Regions from separate parts of the Rhizobium sp. FG96 genome, predicted to be linked through region 2. Evidence: riboswitches for the same ligand, from Rfam matches in the RefSeq annotation. Region 2 holds a riboswitch; each other region holds the start of a gene.
What was found. A riboswitch is a leader RNA that binds a small molecule or an ion and turns the genes downstream of it on or off. The one in region 2 is predicted to bind thiamine pyrophosphate.

Region 1 (4,195 bases), on a different contig from region 2:
GCGGCTCGATCTGGCGCCGGGCCTCGCGGCGGGGCATGCCAGATATCTCCAGGCCGAGTGCGGCATTGTCGATCAGCCGCCGCCAAGGCATCAGCGCATCGCGCTGCGGCATGAAGGCGAAGGGGCGTTCGGCGGCGTCGAGCGGCTGGCCGTTCATGCGGATGCTGCCGGCGGATGCGGTGGCGCAGCCTGTCAACAGCCGGAAGAGTGTCGATTTGCCGGCGCCGGAGGGGCCGAGGACGGATATGAATTCGCCCTGCTTCAGGTGCAGCGAGATGCCGGCGAGCACATCGATATTGCCGAGGCGGCAGCTGAGGTTTTCGATATCGAGGAGGGGCGCGCTGCTCATTCCAGGTCCTCCCCGTTTGCCCGGTGCCAGGGCATGGCGAGGCGCTCGGCGAGGACCGCGAGTGAGAACAGCAAGAGCGTCAGCAGAGCGCTGCCGAGGACGGCGGCAAGCACGAGATCGGCGCGGAAATTGTTCTTGGCGTTGAGGATATAGATACCGAGCCCGCGGGCGGCCCCTGCATATTCCGCGAAGATGGCGCCGACGACGGCATAGGTGATCGATATCCTGAGACCGGCGAAGAAATAGGGCAGCGATGACGGCAGGCGGGCGGCGAGGAAGCGTTTCCACCGAGAGGCGCCCATGGTGGTCAGCAGTTCCTCGATCTCCGGCTCTGTCGCCTCATAGCCGCGTGTGAGGGCCACAAGCATCGGAAAGAAGGTGACGAGGGCGACCAGCAGGATTTTCGGCAGCAGGCCGAAGCCGAACCAGAGGACGATCAAGGGCGCGATGGCGACGAGCGGCAGCGTCTGGCTGATGACGAAAACAGGCATCAGCGCCGAGCGCAGGCGCGGCACGAAATCGATCAGCACCGAAAACACGAAAGCGATGAGAAGGGAGGCGGCGAAACCCGCCAGGGTCGCCTGCAATGTCGGCCAGCTATTCGCCAGCAGCGCGGCACGTTCGGCAAAGGCCTGTGCGAGAACGCGCGAGGGTGCGGGCAGCGTCGCGGGCGGGAGGCCGGCGATGCGCACATAGCTTTCCCAGGCGGCGAGCACAGCGCCGACGGACAGGATGGCGGGAATGAAACGGGCGGCAAGGCCCGGCAACCGGACAGATCTCGGCATCGGCAGGATCCTGACGTGACGCTGAGATCAGACGGCGGAGGGGCTGTTGGCCGATACGGTGAGATCGATCGTGACATGGCCGTTCGGCGGCCCGAAGCGGACGAAGGCTTCGTGGATCGTCGCGAAGACGGCACCGGCATCGCCCTTGACGCGGGTGCAGAAATTCTTCGAACGGTCGAAGACGCCCGAGTTCTTCAGGAAGTCGATGCAGCCGTAGATCTCTTCCATGTGATCGCCGGTGCCCATGACATAGAGCGAGAACTGCGCGGCTGCATGGCGGCCGGTGACCGGGGCGGAAGCGACCGCTTCGAGAGCCGACGCCTTGCGCTCGGCAAGCGGCAGGACCGGGCCCGTCAGGGCTTCGGTGTGGCACATGGGATCATCGGGCTCGCCGGGGCAGCCGCGGGAGATGGTGGCGCGCAGCACCGCGTGGATGCCGTCTGCCGAGCCCGCGACATAGAGATCGCGCATGGCGGCGAAGACGATATCGGGCGTGCCGACGATCAGCGTCGAGATGTCGTCGGTCTCGATCCTGAGCTTTTCGCGATAGGGATCAAGTGCCGGAAGGGCAGACAGGATGACGTCGACGAAACGGTCGGTCATCGGGTAAAGGGAAATTTGTGCGCCAGAAAACATCGCTCGCCTCGCTCCGCTGGTATTATCCAGATCAGCTAAAGAGTTTGAGGCCATGCCAGCCGCATCTCAGCCCCGGCTATACGGAGCACCCCTGTCGTTGGCGCCTTTTAAACATGCGCCGCGCGGCTTGTAAAGCGGCGATCTGACGAGGGGCAAAATTGCGCTCGGCTTTCTTTTTCCTTTCGTTTCTGCCTCTTAAATGATCTATCTGAAAGCATCAGAGCTTCATGGGAGGGGGCAGGGATGAGCGGATATGTTCTGGCGATCGATCAGGGCACGACATCGACGCGGGCGATCGTGTTCGATGGCGAGATGAAGATCGCAGGCGTGGGCCAGAAGGAGTTCACGCAGATCTATCCGCGCTCGGGATGGGTGGAGCATGACCCTGAGGAAATCTGGGATTCCGTCGTTTCGACGATCCAGATGGCGCTGCGCGAAGCGAAGGTGAAGGCGACTGACATTGCCGCATTGGGGATCACCAACCAGCGCGAGACCGTCGTCGTCTGGGAGCGGGAAACCGGCAAGCCGATCCAGAATGCCATCGTCTGGCAGGACCGGCGCACGGCGAGCTATTGCGAAAACCTGAAGCGCCAGGACCTCGAGAAGATCTTCACCAGGAAGACCGGCCTGATCCTCGATCCTTATTTCTCGGGCACCAAGCTCTCCTGGATGCTCGCCAATGTGAAGGGTGCGCGCGCCCGCGCCGCCAAGGGCGAACTCTGCTTCGGCACGATCGACACGTTCCTGATCTGGCGGCTGACCGGCGGCAAGAGTTTCGCCACCGACGCGACCAATGCCTCGCGCACGCTGATGTATAACATCGCCGAGAACGAATGGGACAAGGACCTGCTGGAGATCCTGCGCGTTCCCGCCGCCATGCTGCCGGAGGTGAAGGACTGCTCTGCCGATTTCGGCATCGTCGAGAAGTCGATCCTCGGCGCCGAGATCCCGATCCTCGGAGTTGCCGGCGACCAGCAGGCGGCAACGATAGGCCAGGCCTGCTTCGAGCCTGGCATGCTGAAATCCACCTATGGCACCGGCTGCTTCGCGCTTTTGAATACCGGCTCCGACATGGTGCGTTCGAAGAACCGGCTGTTGACGACGATCGCCTACCGGCTGGACGGCGAGACGACCTATGCCTTGGAGGGATCGATCTTCATCGCCGGAGCGGCCGTCCAGTGGCTGCGCGACGGTCTCGGCATCATCGACACGGCCGGCGAGACCGGCAAGCTCGCCGAGAATGCCGATCCCTCGCAGGAGGTCTATCTGGTGCCGGCGTTCACCGGTCTCGGCGCGCCGCATTGGGATCCGAAGGCGCGCGGGGCAATCTTCGGCCTGACACGCAACAGCGGCCCGGCGGAATTCGCCCGCGCTGCGCTGGAAGCCGTCTGCTACCAGACCCGCGATCTGCTCGATGCGATGCAGAAGGACTGGAAGAACGGCAGCGACGACACGGTGCTGCGCGTCGATGGCGGCATGGTCGCCTCCGACTGGACGATGCAGCGGCTCTCCGACCTGCTCGACGCGCCCGTCGACCGGCCGGTGATCCTGGAGACGACGGCGCTCGGAGCTGCCTGGCTCGCCGGCAGCCGGGCCGGCGTCTGGCCGGACCGCAAGACCTTCTCTGCGAAGTGGAAGCGCAACCGTCGCTTCGAACCAGACATGGACGAGAAGACCCGTTCCGCCAAACTCAAGGGGTGGAAGAATGCGGTGAAGCGGACGCTGAGCGATGCCTGATCAGGCCGCCGCCACCGCCCTTTCGCGCCTAGCCGGCGGGCTGTAGAGCCAGCTTGCGCCGGAGCGGTCGGCGGTTGCCTTGATTGCCAGCGACAGCGTGATGGCGGTGACGCAGATCAGGGGTGCGGCGAGATAGCCGATCGATGGTGAGGGCTCGACCAGGGTGGCGATCAGGCCGGCTATGCCGGCGACGATCATCACATGGGTGACGTAGACCGGCAGCGTGTTGCGGCCGAAATAGGAAAAGACGTCGCGCAGGGCCTTCAGCCGCGACATCAGCACGGCCATGCCGCACAGCCATGACAGACCTGCGATCGACGACGCAGAGGCCCAGAGGCCGGGCTCGATCGGCTGCAGGCGGCTGCGCAGCGCCAGCAGCAGGATGAAAGCGGTAAAGCCACCGGCCGCGAAGGGGAGAGGGCGCTCGGTCAGCGTTTCGGCGATCAGCCTGCCATACCAGCAGCCGAAGGCGAAGAAGACGAAATACTGCAGCACATTGCGGTGGGTGAAGAGATCGATCGGCAGATAGCCGCCGAAGGTGAGGATCGAGAGAATGGTGCCGACGGCGATGACCGGGATGCGCGGCGCCGAGGAGAGCAGCTTGGTGACGGTCATGAAGATTGCCAGCGCCCAGATGAACCAGATGCCGGTATTCGGCGCCCACCACATTTCAATGAGCTGATAGGGA
Region 2 (4,195 bases):
GCGGCCCGTCATGAGCTTCATGCGGGTCATGCTCTGGCCGATGCTCAAGACACTTTCGCTTTCCAGCGACAGGGGATCGAGCTCGTGAATTCGGGCGGGTTTCTCGTTCATGCGGCGAGCATAACAGAAGGCTTACGGGAAGGAAACATGCCTGCGTCATTCAAGTGTCATTGACATTTATATGCTTTTGTCACATAAATTGACGATCAAGATCGGAACTGTCTTCATGGATATGCAGCTTGCCTCCCAGCCGCTCGTAACGGATCCCCGCCGCAGGCTTATTCTCTTCCTGTTTTTGATGACCGCGATGTTCATGGCAACGCTGGACAATCAGATCGTCTCGACGGCGCTGCCGACGATCGTCGGCGAATTCGGCCACCTCGAGCGCTTCGGCTGGATCGGCTCGGCCTATCTCCTGTCGCTCAGCGCCGTGATGCCCGTCTACGGCAAGCTCGGCGACCTCTTCGGCCGCAAATATGTGATGATGACGGCGATCGCGATCTTCACCGTTGGCTCGGCTGTCTGCGGTCTGGCTGTCTCGATGAACACGCTGATTGCCGCCCGCGTGCTGCAGGGCCTCGGCGGCGGCGGCATCATGGTGTCGATCTTCGCCGTCAATGCCGACCTTTTCGAGCCGCGCGAGCGCGCCCGCTACCAGAGCTATTCCAGCCTCGTGCTGATGGCATCGAGCGCCATCGGCCCCGTTCTCGGCGGCATGATGAGCGATCTGTTCGGCTGGCGCTCGATCTTTCTGGTCAATGTCCCCATCGGTTTCGTTGTGCTCATCGGCCTGGCGCTGATGCTGCCCTACCGCAAGCCGCACCGCCGCCCGAAGATCGACTATGCCGGTGCCCTGCTGCTGGCGATGACCACAACGAGCATCGTGCTGATGGCCGATGGCAGCGAGCTCTTCGGTTCGATCCTTGCACCGCAGAGCCTCGGCATCATTGCCGCAGGCGTTGTCTGCGCCATCGCCTGGGTCTTCGTCGAGCGCCGCGCTGCCGAACCGATCGTGCCGCTGTCGCTGTTCCGCAACCCGACCTTCCCGCTTCTCTTGATCATGTCGATCACCGGCGGCGGCATCGCCATCGGCATGGCCAACTATTTCGCGCTGTTCCTGCAGACGACAACAGGCCTCTCGCCCTCGCATGCCGGCCTGCTCTTCATCATGCTAACCGGCGGTCTTGTCTGCGGTTCGTTGTTTGCCGGCCGCACCATCTCGCGCACCGGCCGTTACAAGCCCTTCGCCATCGCCAGCCTCTCCTGCAGCGCCATCGCTTTCGCGTTGCTGACGCAGGTTCACGCTGGAACGCCCCTACCAGTTATCGGCCTGCTGATGGCCCTGCACGGCATCGGCATCGGGCTGGCGCAGCAGGTACCGATCATCGGCGTGCAGAACGCGGCTCCGGCCCGTGACGTCGGTGCTGCAACGGGTTCGGTGACGCTGTCGCGCATGGGCGGCGCCTCGATCGCCATCTCGATCTACGGCGCGATCATCGGCTCGCAACTCGCCAAGGTCGGCGTCTCCATCCCCGGTGTCGCCGATATCGAACAGCTGACGCCGAAGATGATGGCGGCATTGCCGGAAGCCAGCCGACAGGCGGTGGCCGATGCCTATTCGGCGGCCTTCACGCCGCTCTTCATGACCTCCTGCGCTTTCGCCCTGATCGGCCTGATCGCAGCGTTCCTGCTGAAGCCAGTACAGCTGCCGCGCCACGGCGAAGCGAAGACGTCTGCGGCTGCAGCTGAAGCAGCCGAGTGACCTGACGAGGGCGAGCTTCGCCCTTGTCATAAAGCCGTCACCACTATACATCTGCCAACGCTCTAACGGGGTGCCCGTGTCCGCAAGGACAGCTGGCTGAGAGGCTTCAAGCCAACCCGCGGAACCTGATCCGGTTAACACCGGCGGAGGGATTAGATGCGCGCGTGACACCAGGCACCGCCCTTTTCCCGTGAAACAACTTGTATAGGAGGAGGCGCGCCATGCCCGGCCGCAAACCATTGATCGCACTTTTCGCCACGGCGCTTCTCGCCGTTACCTCAGCCATCGCTCCGGCCCAGGCCGCAGACAAGACGCTGACGGTCTATACCTACGAAAGCTTCACCTCCGAATGGGGTCCTGGCCCCAAGGTGAAGGAAGCCTTCGAGAAGACCTGCGCCTGCACCGTCAATTTCGTGAGCGTCGCCGATGGCGTCGCCCTTCTCTCACGCCTCAAGCTCGAGGGCGCCTCGACGAAGGCCGACGTCGTGCTCGGCATCGACACCAACTTGATCACCGAAGCCAAGGATACGGGCCTGTTTGACGCCAGCGGCGTCGATACCAGCGCCTTGAAGGTACCCGGCGATTTCAAGGACGATGTCTTCGTTCCCTATGACTACGGCCACTTCGCCATCATCTACGACACGCAGACGGTAAAGAACCCACCGAAAAGCATGCAGGAACTGGTCGACGGCGACCCGTCGCAGAAGATCGTCATCGAGGATCCGCGCACCTCTACGCCGGGTCTCGGCCTGCTGCTTTGGGTGAAGTCCGTTTACGGCGACAAGGCGCCGGAAGCCTGGGCCAAGCTCAAGAACCGCATCCTGACGGTCACGCCAGGCTGGTCGGAGGCCTATGGCCTGTTCACCAAGGGCGAGGCGCCGATGGTGCTCTCCTATACGACGTCCCCGGCTTACCACATGGTCGCTGAAAACACCGACCGCTATCAGGCGGCCGCCTTCTCCGAGGGCCACTATATCCAGATCGAAGTCGCCGGCCTGCTGAAGAACGCGCCAGACAAGGATCTTGCCCGCGACTTCCTGAAGTTCATGGTCACCCCCGGCTTCCAGGACACGATCCCGACCAACAACTGGATGATGCCGGTCTCGGCGACATCCACGCCCCTGCCGGATGCTTTCGGCAAGCTCGTCAACCCCTCCAAGACTTTCCTGATGTCGCCGGATGACGTCGCCAAGAACCGCAAGGCCTGGATCGACGAGTGGCTTGCGGCGATGAGCATGAACTGATGCTGCAGACGGCGGCGGAACGGCGAAATGCATTGGCGGGCGGCGCAATTGCGCTCGCCGCCATCCTGCTTTTCATCGGTATCGCTGCCGTTTCGCTTGCCGCCTCCGGCGGGGGCGCTGCCTTTGCCGGGATCATTTCCGATCCCTATATCCTCCGCGTCCTGCGCTTCACGCTGCTGCAGGCAGTCCTCTCCACGCTGCTATCGGTTTTCCTGGCGATCCCTGTCGCGCGGTCGCTCGCCCGCCAGCCGCAATTTCCCGGCCGCATCTGGATCATCCGGCTGATGGCGGTGCCGATGGGACTGCCCGTCCTGATCGGCGCGCTCGGCCTGATCGGCATCTGGGGCAGGCAGGGCCTGCTCAACAGCGCGCTGACGAAACTCGGCCTCGCCGAACCCGTCAGCATCTATGGCCTGACCGGCATTCTGCTTGCCCACGTCTTCTTCAACCTGCCGCTCGCCTGCCGGCTGATGCTTGCCGGTCTTGAACGGCTGCCCTCTGAATACTGGCTGATGGCGAGCAATCTCGGCATGCGTCAGCGCGCCATCTTCCGTTTCATCGAATGGCCCGCCATCCGCGGCCTGATCCCCGGTATCGCGGGGCTGATCTTCATGCTCTGTGCCACCAGCTTCACGCTGGTGCTGACGCTCGGCGGCGGTCCTGCGGCAACGACGGTCGAGGTGGCGATCTACCAGTCGCTTCGCTTCGATTTCGATCCCGGCCGCGCCGTCGCACTTTCCCTGCTGCAGATCGCGCTGACCGGCCTCGTCCTCGCCGCCATGTCGCTCCTGCCAGCGAGCCCTGACGAGGGGCTGACGACGGGCCAACGAGCAATGCGTTTCGATGGCAGGAAGCCCACAGCGAGGCTATTGGACAGCCTGCTATTGATCGTCGTCACAGCCTTTCTCCTGTCGCCACTTCTCTCGGTCGTCGTCGCCGGCCTGAAAGCCGACCTGCCGAAACTGCTTGGCGAACCCGTCTTCTGGCAGGCCGCGGCGATGAGCTTCGGTATATCCATCTCCGCCGCCACACTGGCGCTGCTGGTATCGGCAGCCCTGATCCGCGCCCGCCAGACCATCGCCACCAGCAAGCAGTCCGGCCGTGGCAACCGCGCCTTCTTCGCCACGATGGGCGGCGCATCTTCGATGGTGCTATTGGCCCCGCCGGTCGTGCTTGCCACAGGATGGTT
Region 3 (4,195 bases), on a different contig from region 2:
GCGAAGCGCGGCAGCGTGTCGAAAAAAGCCTTGCGGTTCAGCTCGTCATTGAGATCGGGATAGGCCTTGATGAACATCTGCCAGGCGTCATCGGGGTGGTTGGTGATGAAGACGGAGGCCTGCTCGATCGCACCGAGGAAGCGCGGCAGACGCGAATCGGCGGCCGAATCACGATGGGCAATGAAGATCAGTTCGTCATAGGGCGGCACGCCGTTTTCTTCCGGATAGAAGGCCTTGCCCTCGTGACCCTCGAGCTTCATCTGCGTCAGCTCGAAATTGCGGAAGCCGCCGACGGTCGCATCGACCTTGCCCGCGATCAGCGACGGCGAGAGCGAGAAGTTGACGTTGACGAGCTCGACATCGTCCTTCTTGAGACCGGCATTTGCGAGCATCCGCTTCAGCATCGCATCCTCGAAACCGGTGACGGAGAAACCGACCTTCTTGCCCTTCAGATCGGCGAGGCTCTTGATCGGCCCGTCGGCCAGCACGGTCACCGTATTCAGCGGCGTTTCGACCAGCGTGCCGATGCGGACGATCGGCAATCCGGCTTCATGATCGAGATAGAGATTGGGCTGGTAGTGGATGCCGATATCGGCCTGCTTGGCAGCGATGAGACGCGGCACCGCGGAGGGATCGGCGGGCGGAATGAGGGTGACGTCGAGACCGGCGGCGGCGAACAGGCCCTTCTCTTGAGCGATCACCATCGGCGCATGGTCCGGATTGACGAACCATTCGAGCATGACGGTCAGCTTGTCGTTGGCGAAGGAGGGCGACGCGAGGGTCGCGATCGCAAGGAGAGTGGCGGATATCAGACGCAGCATGTTTGCTCCATGATTTTGCGGGAAGAAGAAGTCAGTTCGTGGTGGCCCATGGGGTCCAGCCGGAGGTGAGCCTGTCGACGGCGACGCGGCAGATGACGGTCATGGCGGCGAGCACGGCCATGGCGGCAAAGACCATGTCCGTCTGCATGCGGGCATTGGCCTGGACCATGACGAAGCCGAGGCCGGAGGACGCGCCGACCCATTCGCCGATCACGGCGCCGAGTGGCGCGAGGGGTGCAGCGATCCTGAGGCCGGAGACGAGGGACGGCAGGGCGAGCGGCAGGCGGATCCGCATCAGCGTCTGCCAATGGCTGGCCTCTGTCAGCGATACCGCATCGAGAATATCCCGCTCGGTGCGGCGCAGCCCGTCGGCAAAGGCGGAGGCCACGGGAAAGAAGATGATGATCGTCGCCATGGCGATCTTCGAGGCAATGCCGAAACCCAGCCAGATAACCAGGATCGGCGCCAGCACGAAGACCGGGAAAGCCTGCAGGATCAGTACCATCGGCCAGACGAGCGTGGCGGCCGCCGGAAAGGCGGCGAGCGCGAAGGCGACGGCCGCGCCCGATATGGCGCCGCAGAGCAGGCCGAGGACGATTTCGAGCGCCGTCGTCAGGCTCTGCTCAAGCAGGAAGAGCGGCTGCCTGCCGAAGACGGCGACGACGTCGGCAGGCGACGGCAGAATGAAATGCGCGGGCGCGAAGATCCAGATGACCGCCTGCCAGAGAGCGATCAGCAGGGCCACGCCGCCGAGGGCGTTGAGCGGACGCATCGCTAGGCCTTCGCGCGGGCCGGATGCGGGAACGGAAAGACAGACATGGCGAAGCGATCTCCAGACAGAATTGGAGATCCAGGCAAAGCGAAGAAGAAGGGGAGATGCCGCCGGCATCTTGTTCCGTTCCTACGCCGGCATGACCCGGATCAGGTTCAAGGGTCCGGCTCACCGCCATCTCAGCATCGTCAGATGCTCCCCTCGGAATGGGCGGAACCTGTCGTTTTCCCGGCCTGAAGTCAATGGCGCATCTGTCGCAGGCCTTCGCCGGTCTTGTATTCCGGGGTCTCAGCTACAAAATTAATTAGAGACTTTTGGATCAGGCACCCTACTTGACCCCTAAGCATTAGGGAGACCGAATATGAAATTCGTTATTCTCACCGCGCTGGCTGCCTCACTTGCCGGCATTTCCGCTCAGGCCGCGGACCTGACGCCGCCGCCCGCCCCTGTCGAGCCCGAAGCGATAACACCTGTCTTCACCTGGTCCGGCCCCTATATCGGCGCCGAGGGTGGCTATAGCTGGAACACCTTCGATCCTTCCGGTACGTCGGATGTCGATGCCAATGGCGGCATTCTCGGCGTCTTCGGCGGCTATAACTATCAGTTCGACAACAACTGGGTTGTCGGTGTCGAAGGTGACGTCCTGCACAACTGGAACAAAGAGGATGTAGCCTTTGGCTCGGTCGAGACGACCTGGCAGGGCTCGGTTCGCGCCCGCGTCGGCTATGCCTTCGACAATGCGCTGATCTACGGCACGGCCGGCTGGGCAATCGCCCGCGCCGAGGCCAATCCGGATGTCGGGCCAGACGAATCGGATACGCTGAACGGCTGGACCATCGGCGCCGGCATCGATTACGCCTTCACCCAGAATATCTTTGCCCGCGGCGAATATCGCTACACCGATTACGGCAGCGGCAATTTCGGCGCGGCTGGCGGCGATTTCGACCTGAACCAGAACACCATCATGATCGGCGTCGGCGTCAAGTTCTAGGCGCCACCCATCTCCCCAATGTAAGGACACGCCTTCATTCAGCGTGCCCTTTTCTATGATCGCCGGTACGCTTTCCAACATCTCGTGGAAAACCGGAACACCGTGTTGCACTAATTTAGGACTTCGACAAAAGTCATTCCCATCATGAGGAATGCTCACATGCTGTCGGGTCTCGGAACAATCACCATCACGGACGAGAACTATAGTGAGCATGTCGCCTTCGAGCTCGGAGAGCGCGATGGCCTGCTTTTCGGCGGCGAGGAAGTGCTGCGCAGAGCGCAGCGGGCCAAGAAGGTCTTCCTGTTTCTGCTGACCTCGCGGCGCGAATTGCGCATCCGCATTGCCAATGTCGAGCATAGCTGCGCCAATTTCGTCGTCATCAGCGAGCCCCTGCCCGCCGCCTGACATGCGAATGGCCACGATGGCCTGAGCGCATCGTGGCCGTCCTGACGCCGCCCGTGAGGCAGGCGGCGCCTTAGTTCAGGTGTTCGAAATCCGCCATGTTCTTCTGGGTGACGAGCTGGAAGGGGATCCAGACCTCTCGGTCGAGCTTCTCGCCCTTGATCGCCTTCATCGCGGCATCGATCGATCCCTTGCCCTGGCCCTTGGCATCCTGAAACACGGTGACCTTGAGATCGCCTGTCTTCATCGCCTGCAGCGCCTCGGGCGTCGCGTCGATGCCTGAGACGATGATCTTGTCGGTCGAGGCGCCGGCGGCCTTCAGCGCCGAAATCGCGCCGAGCGCCATTTCGTCATTATTGGCGATGATGGCATCGAATTCGACGCCCGATGTCAGCCAGTTGGAAACCAGATCGGCGCCGTTGACGCGGCTCCAGTTGCCGACCTGCTCCTGGGCGACCTTGATGCCGCTGCATTCAGGCGTCTTGACGACATCGTGAACGTCCTGCGTGCGCTGGCGCGCCGCCTGGCTGGTGAGGTCGCCGATCATGATGACGACATTGCCCTTGCCGCCGAGCATGCGACAGACTTCCTTGGTCTGCAACGTGCCGGATTCAGTTTCGTTGGAGCCGACGAAGGCCTGCTGCTTGCCGAGCGTGTTGAGGTCGGTCGGCTGGACATTGACATAGATGAGCGGGATGCCGGCATCTTCGGCAACCTTGCTGAGAGCGGGCGTGCCATCGGAATCGACGGGGTCAACGATGATGGCGGAGACGCCGCCGGCCGCAAAATTCTTCACCTGATCGAGCTGCTTGTTGACGTCGGTCGTCGCGTCTTCGATCTGCAACTCTACCCCGATCGACTTGGCGTAGTCTTCCATGCCGTTGACGATGAGCGTCTGAAAGTTGTTGGACAGCGTGCCCATCGAAACACCGATACGGTCGGCAGCGTGCGCCTGCGACGCAAGCACCAGCGCAACGGCGCTGGCGGTCAGCAATTTCAGCATGTTCTCTCCTCCCAGAGATAAGGCGGCGCCAGGCGGCCGCAGGAAAACGTTAGCCGGGGAAGGCCGTGCGGTCCGCCGATAATTTGATGAAAACGCCTCATTTGCAGGGCATCCGCATAGCAAAGGGCCCGGCTCTGCAGCCGGGCCTTTCTCGGTCGCTCGCTTGGGAAATCAGTCAGCTTGCCTGCTGCTCGCCGCGCGCCTTC
Region 4 (4,195 bases), on a different contig from region 2:
CTCGCATTTTCTGCGGACGGGTATCGATCCCTATCTGGCGCTGGATGCCGTCAAGGATCGCATCGCCATCCTGCATGCCAAGGACACGGCGGTCGATGCGACCGCGCTGCAGGCCGTCGGTTATCACGGCAAGGGCTGGTGGCAGTACAAGCTGCCGGGTCTTGGCTTGCTCGACTGGTCGAGGTTCCTGAAGCAGGCGCGCAGCTACGGCTTCGACGGCACGATTTCCATCGAGCATGAGGACGCCGCCTATGGCTGGCCGGGTAAGGACCTGGAGGCCCGCAAGGAGGGCGAACGCGTCGGCCTCGGTTATCTCAGAACCGTCTTGGACAAGCTTTGATCGCAGCCTGGGGAGGACGATAATGGCTCATGTTTCAGTCAATAATGCTCGCAAGGACTACGGCGCGTTCAAGGCTATCAAGGGCGTCTCGGTCGATATCCGTGACGGCGAATTCGTCGTCCTCGTCGGCCCGTCCGGCTGCGGAAAATCGACGCTGCTCAGAATGATCGCCGGGCTCGAAGGCATCACGTCAGGCGAAATCCAGATCGGCAAGCATGTCGTCAACGAACTGGCGCCGAAGGACCGGGACATCGCCATGGTGTTTCAGAACTACGCGCTCTACCCGCATATGACCGTTGCCAAGAACATGGGCTTTTCGCTGCGGCTGAAGCGCATGCCGCGGGCGGAGATCGACAAGCGGGTCGGCAATGCCGCAAAGATCCTCGGCCTCGAAAGCCTGCTCGAACGCTATCCGAAGCAGCTTTCGGGCGGCCAGCGCCAGCGCGTTGCCATGGGCCGGGCGATCGTGCGCGATCCCGCCGTCTTCCTGTTCGACGAGCCGCTTTCCAATCTCGACGCCAAGCTACGCGTGCAGATGCGCTCCGAGATCAAGGAGCTGCATCAGCGGCTGCAGACGACGACCATCTACGTCACTCATGACCAGATCGAAGCGATGACCATGGCCGACAAGATCGTCGTCATGAGGGATGGGCGCATCGAGCAGTCGGGCTCGCCGCTCGACCTCTATGACCGGCCGAACAATCTCTTCGTCGCCGGCTTCATCGGCTCGCCCGCGATGAACTTCATCAAGGGCAGCATGACGGATACGGGCTTCCGCACCGAGGATGGCATCACCCTGCCGAGCGACCGTCGCCCCGCCGACGCGGTGACCTACGGGATCCGCCCGGAGCATTTGCAACTCGACCCCAATGGCATCGAGATCACCACCGTCGTCGTCGAGCCCACCGGATCGGAAACACTGGTGATTGCGCGGCTCGGCGCGCAGACGATCAGCTGCGTCTTCCGCGAGCGGATCAGGGCTGCACCCGGCGATGTCCTGAAGGTGGCGCCCATTCACGATGCCGTACATCTCTTCGGCGCCGATGAGCAGCGCATCGTCAGCGGGGAAGCCCGGCTCAACTGATAGGGCGTGACAAGCCGCCGATAATTTGCGATGACCGTGGTGTTGAGAGACAGGGGCGTTCGCCGAAAGGCGGGCTGAGAAGTACCCTTCGAACCTGAACCAGATAATGCTGGCGGAGGGAGTCGCTCGAGGCCCTTCGCTTCCATGTGCCTGGCCTCCCGCGTCTTGCCCCGCCCCAAAAGGGACGCAAGATGACGACTTCCAGATCACCCGGGCAATTGCTGACCGCGCTGCGCGCCGCGCCGCCGCTCGTTCAATGCATTACCAACTATGTCGCGATGAATATCGCCGCCAATGTCGTGCTGGCCGCGGGCGCCTCGCCCGCCATGGTCCATGCCGAAGAGGAAGCCGGTGAATTCGCCGCATTCTCCGGTGCACTGACCATCAATATCGGCACGCTCTCGCCCGCCTGGGTCAGCGGCATGAAACAGGCGGCGAAGGCTGCCGCGCGCAACGGCAAGCCATGGGTTCTCGACCCCGTGGCGCATTACGCCACCGGCTTCCGCCGCGAAAGCGTCGCGGCACTTCTCGACCTCAACCCGGCGATCATCCGCGGCAATGCATCCGAAATCATCGCGCTGGCCGGCAGCGAAAGCCGTGGCCAGGGCGTCGACAGCCGCGATCCCGTCGAGCAGGCGGAAGGTGCTGCCCGCAGCATCGCGGCGCAATATGGCGCCGTTGTCGCGGTCACCGGCCCGGTCGACTTCGTTACCGACGGCACCCGCGCCGTTCGCATTTCCGGCGGTTCGCCGCTGATGCCGCAGATCACCGCGCTCGGCTGCTCGCTGACCTGCCTGACCGGCGCCTTCGCCGCGGTCGCCTCTGACGAGACCTTCGATGCGACGGTCGCCGCTCTCGCAATGTTTGCCGTCGCCGGCGAACAGGCGGCACAGGAAGCCAAGGGGCCCGGATCCTTCTCCTGGCGCTTCCTCGATGCGCTTGCCGCGCTCGATGGTCCGGCACTCGACGCCGCAGCAAGGATCAGCCAGGCGTGAAGAGCTTCGACCTCTCCCTTTATCTCGTCCTCGACCCGGAGCTCTGCGCCGGGTACGGGCTTGTCGAGACCGCCCGCGCAGCCGTCGCCGGTGGGGCGACCATCGTGCAGCTGCGCGACAAGACGGCGACTACCCGGCAGATGATCGAGACGGGCCGGGCACTGCAGCGGGTCCTGTCAGGAAGCGGAGCACTGCTTGTTGTCAACGACGATGTGGAAGCGGCAATCGCGCTCAACGCCGATGGGCTGCATATCGGCCAGGAGGACCTCGGCGCCGCCGAGGCCCGCCACCGCATCGGCCCTGATATGATCCTCGGCCTTTCGGTCGAGACGCATGCGCTTGCCGCAGCCGTCGATCCCGCCATCGTCGACTATGCGGGGATCGGCCCCGTTTTCGCGACGGCGACCAAGCCGGATCACAAGCAACCGATCGGCATCGCAGGTCTGGCGGAGCTGGTTCGTGTCTGCCCGGTTCGCTCGGTGGCAATCGGCGGCCTGAAGGCGGAACATGTGGAGCCAGTGCTCGCAACGGGCACGGAAGGGCTTGCGGTCGTCTCGGCGATCTGTGGCCAGCCGGATCCGCAAGCGGCGACGGCTGCAATCGCCGAACGCATCAGAAAGGCAGGACAATGATCCGCAACGTTCTCTCGATCGCCGGCTCCGACCCATCGGGCGGCGCCGGCATCCAGGCCGACCTCAAGGCATTCTCCGCCCGCGGCACCTATGGCATGGCTGTGCTCACCGCCTTGACTGCGCAGAACACCACCGGCGTCTCGGCTGTGCAGACCGTCTCGCCGGATTTCGTCGCCGAGCAGATCCGCATGGTCTTTGCCGATGTCCGCGTCGATGCCGTCAAGATCGGCATGATAGCCAATGCCGGGATCGCCGAGGCAATTGCCGATGCGCTGCATCCGCATCGCGGCATCCCGCTGGTGCTCGACCCGGTGATGATCGCCAAGGGCGGCGCCGCCCTCCTCGATATCGCCGCGATCGGCGCGCTCACCGACCGTCTTCTGCCGCTGGCAACGATGCTGACCCCGAACCTGCCCGAGGCGGCAGCGCTGCTCGGCGAGGACCACGCCCAAGACCGCGATGCCATGCAGCAGCAGGCGCGCAAACTGCTGGATCGCGGACCGCGCATGGTACTGTTGAAAGGCGGCCATCTCGGCGGCACTGACAGCCCCGATGTGCTGGCAAGCGCCGGCCATATCACCTGGTTCGAGGCGCCAAGGCTTCCGACAAAGAACACGCACGGCACCGGCTGCACGCTGTCGAGCGCCTTGGCCGCCGAGCTTGCAAAGGGCAAAACGCCGGAAGCAGCCGTCGCGATCGCCAAGCAATATCTCGCCGATGCCGTTGCGGCTGCAGAAACGCTCACCGTCGGTTCCGGCCATGGCCCGGTCCAGCATTTCCACGCGCTCTGGGACAAGGCCGATCTCTAAGATTCAGACCTTCGGCTTCCTTGTCTGCGGATAGATCGTCTCGCCTTTCGCCAGCATCTCGACGAAGGTGGCGATCTTCCGCTCGCGGCCCGCGGGCGTCTTCATATTGTGCACGCGGAAGGCGAGCGCGAAGCGGTTTTGCGCGCTGAGCGCCGCAAGCATCGCTTGCGCCTTGGGATCGGCATCGATCGCCGCCTGCAGATCGTCGGGGATCTTCAGGTCCTTGCCGCTGCCATAGGCCCGGTCCCATCGGCCATCCAATTTCGCGGCCTCGACCTCGCGAAGGCCATGCTCGGTCATCCGGCCCTCCGCGACCAGGCGGGCGACATTGTTGA

Region 1: linked by a shared signal. The riboswitch ahead of ACODR6_RS16200 (YkoF family thiamine/hydroxymethylpyrimidine-binding protein) and the one ahead of thiB (thiamine ABC transporter substrate binding subunit) in region 2 are both predicted to bind thiamine pyrophosphate.
Region 3: linked by a shared signal. The riboswitch ahead of ACODR6_RS06170 (ABC transporter permease) and the one ahead of thiB (thiamine ABC transporter substrate binding subunit) in region 2 are both predicted to bind thiamine pyrophosphate.
Region 4: linked by a shared signal. The riboswitch ahead of thiM (hydroxyethylthiazole kinase) and the one ahead of thiB (thiamine ABC transporter substrate binding subunit) in region 2 are both predicted to bind thiamine pyrophosphate.

The regions. Positions count from the first base shown of each region.
Region 1 is NZ_JBMDIL010000007.1:225,828-230,022, reverse strand. Features, by position in the region: gene ACODR6_RS16210 (ABC transporter ATP-binding protein) at 1-349, opposite strand, end outside; gene ACODR6_RS16205 (ABC transporter permease) at 346-1,134, opposite strand; gene ACODR6_RS16200 (YkoF family thiamine/hydroxymethylpyrimidine-binding protein) at 1,162-1,770, opposite strand; TPP riboswitch at 1,762-1,873, opposite strand; gene glpK (glycerol kinase GlpK) at 2,014-3,507, shown strand; gene ACODR6_RS16190 (acyltransferase family protein) at 3,508-4,195, opposite strand, start outside.
Region 2 is NZ_JBMDIL010000004.1:283,809-288,003, forward strand. Features, by position in the region: gene ACODR6_RS09850 (MarR family winged helix-turn-helix transcriptional regulator) at 1-111, opposite strand, end outside; gene ACODR6_RS09855 (MDR family MFS transporter) at 227-1,762, shown strand; TPP riboswitch at 1,819-1,931, shown strand; gene thiB (thiamine ABC transporter substrate binding subunit) at 1,984-3,006, shown strand; gene thiP (thiamine/thiamine pyrophosphate ABC transporter permease ThiP) at 3,006-4,195, shown strand, end outside.
Region 3 is NZ_JBMDIL010000002.1:609,061-613,255, reverse strand. Features, by position in the region: gene ACODR6_RS06175 (ABC transporter substrate-binding protein) at 1-821, opposite strand, end outside; gene ACODR6_RS06170 (ABC transporter permease) at 853-1,593, opposite strand; TPP riboswitch at 1,703-1,805, opposite strand; gene ACODR6_RS06165 (outer membrane protein) at 1,955-2,584, shown strand; gene ACODR6_RS06160 (hypothetical protein) at 2,744-2,989, shown strand; gene ACODR6_RS06155 (sugar ABC transporter substrate-binding protein) at 3,060-3,989, opposite strand; gene ACODR6_RS06150 (sterol desaturase family protein) at 4,165-4,195, opposite strand, start outside.
Region 4 is NZ_JBMDIL010000010.1:177,331-181,525, reverse strand. Features, by position in the region: gene ACODR6_RS20630 (sugar phosphate isomerase/epimerase family protein) at 1-340, shown strand, start outside; gene ACODR6_RS20625 (ABC transporter ATP-binding protein) at 363-1,424, shown strand; TPP riboswitch at 1,466-1,562, shown strand; gene thiM (hydroxyethylthiazole kinase) at 1,616-2,419, shown strand; gene thiE (thiamine phosphate synthase) at 2,416-3,051, shown strand; gene thiD (bifunctional hydroxymethylpyrimidine kinase/phosphomethylpyrimidine kinase) at 3,048-3,860, shown strand; gene ACODR6_RS20605 (YdeI/OmpD-associated family protein) at 3,864-4,195, opposite strand, start outside.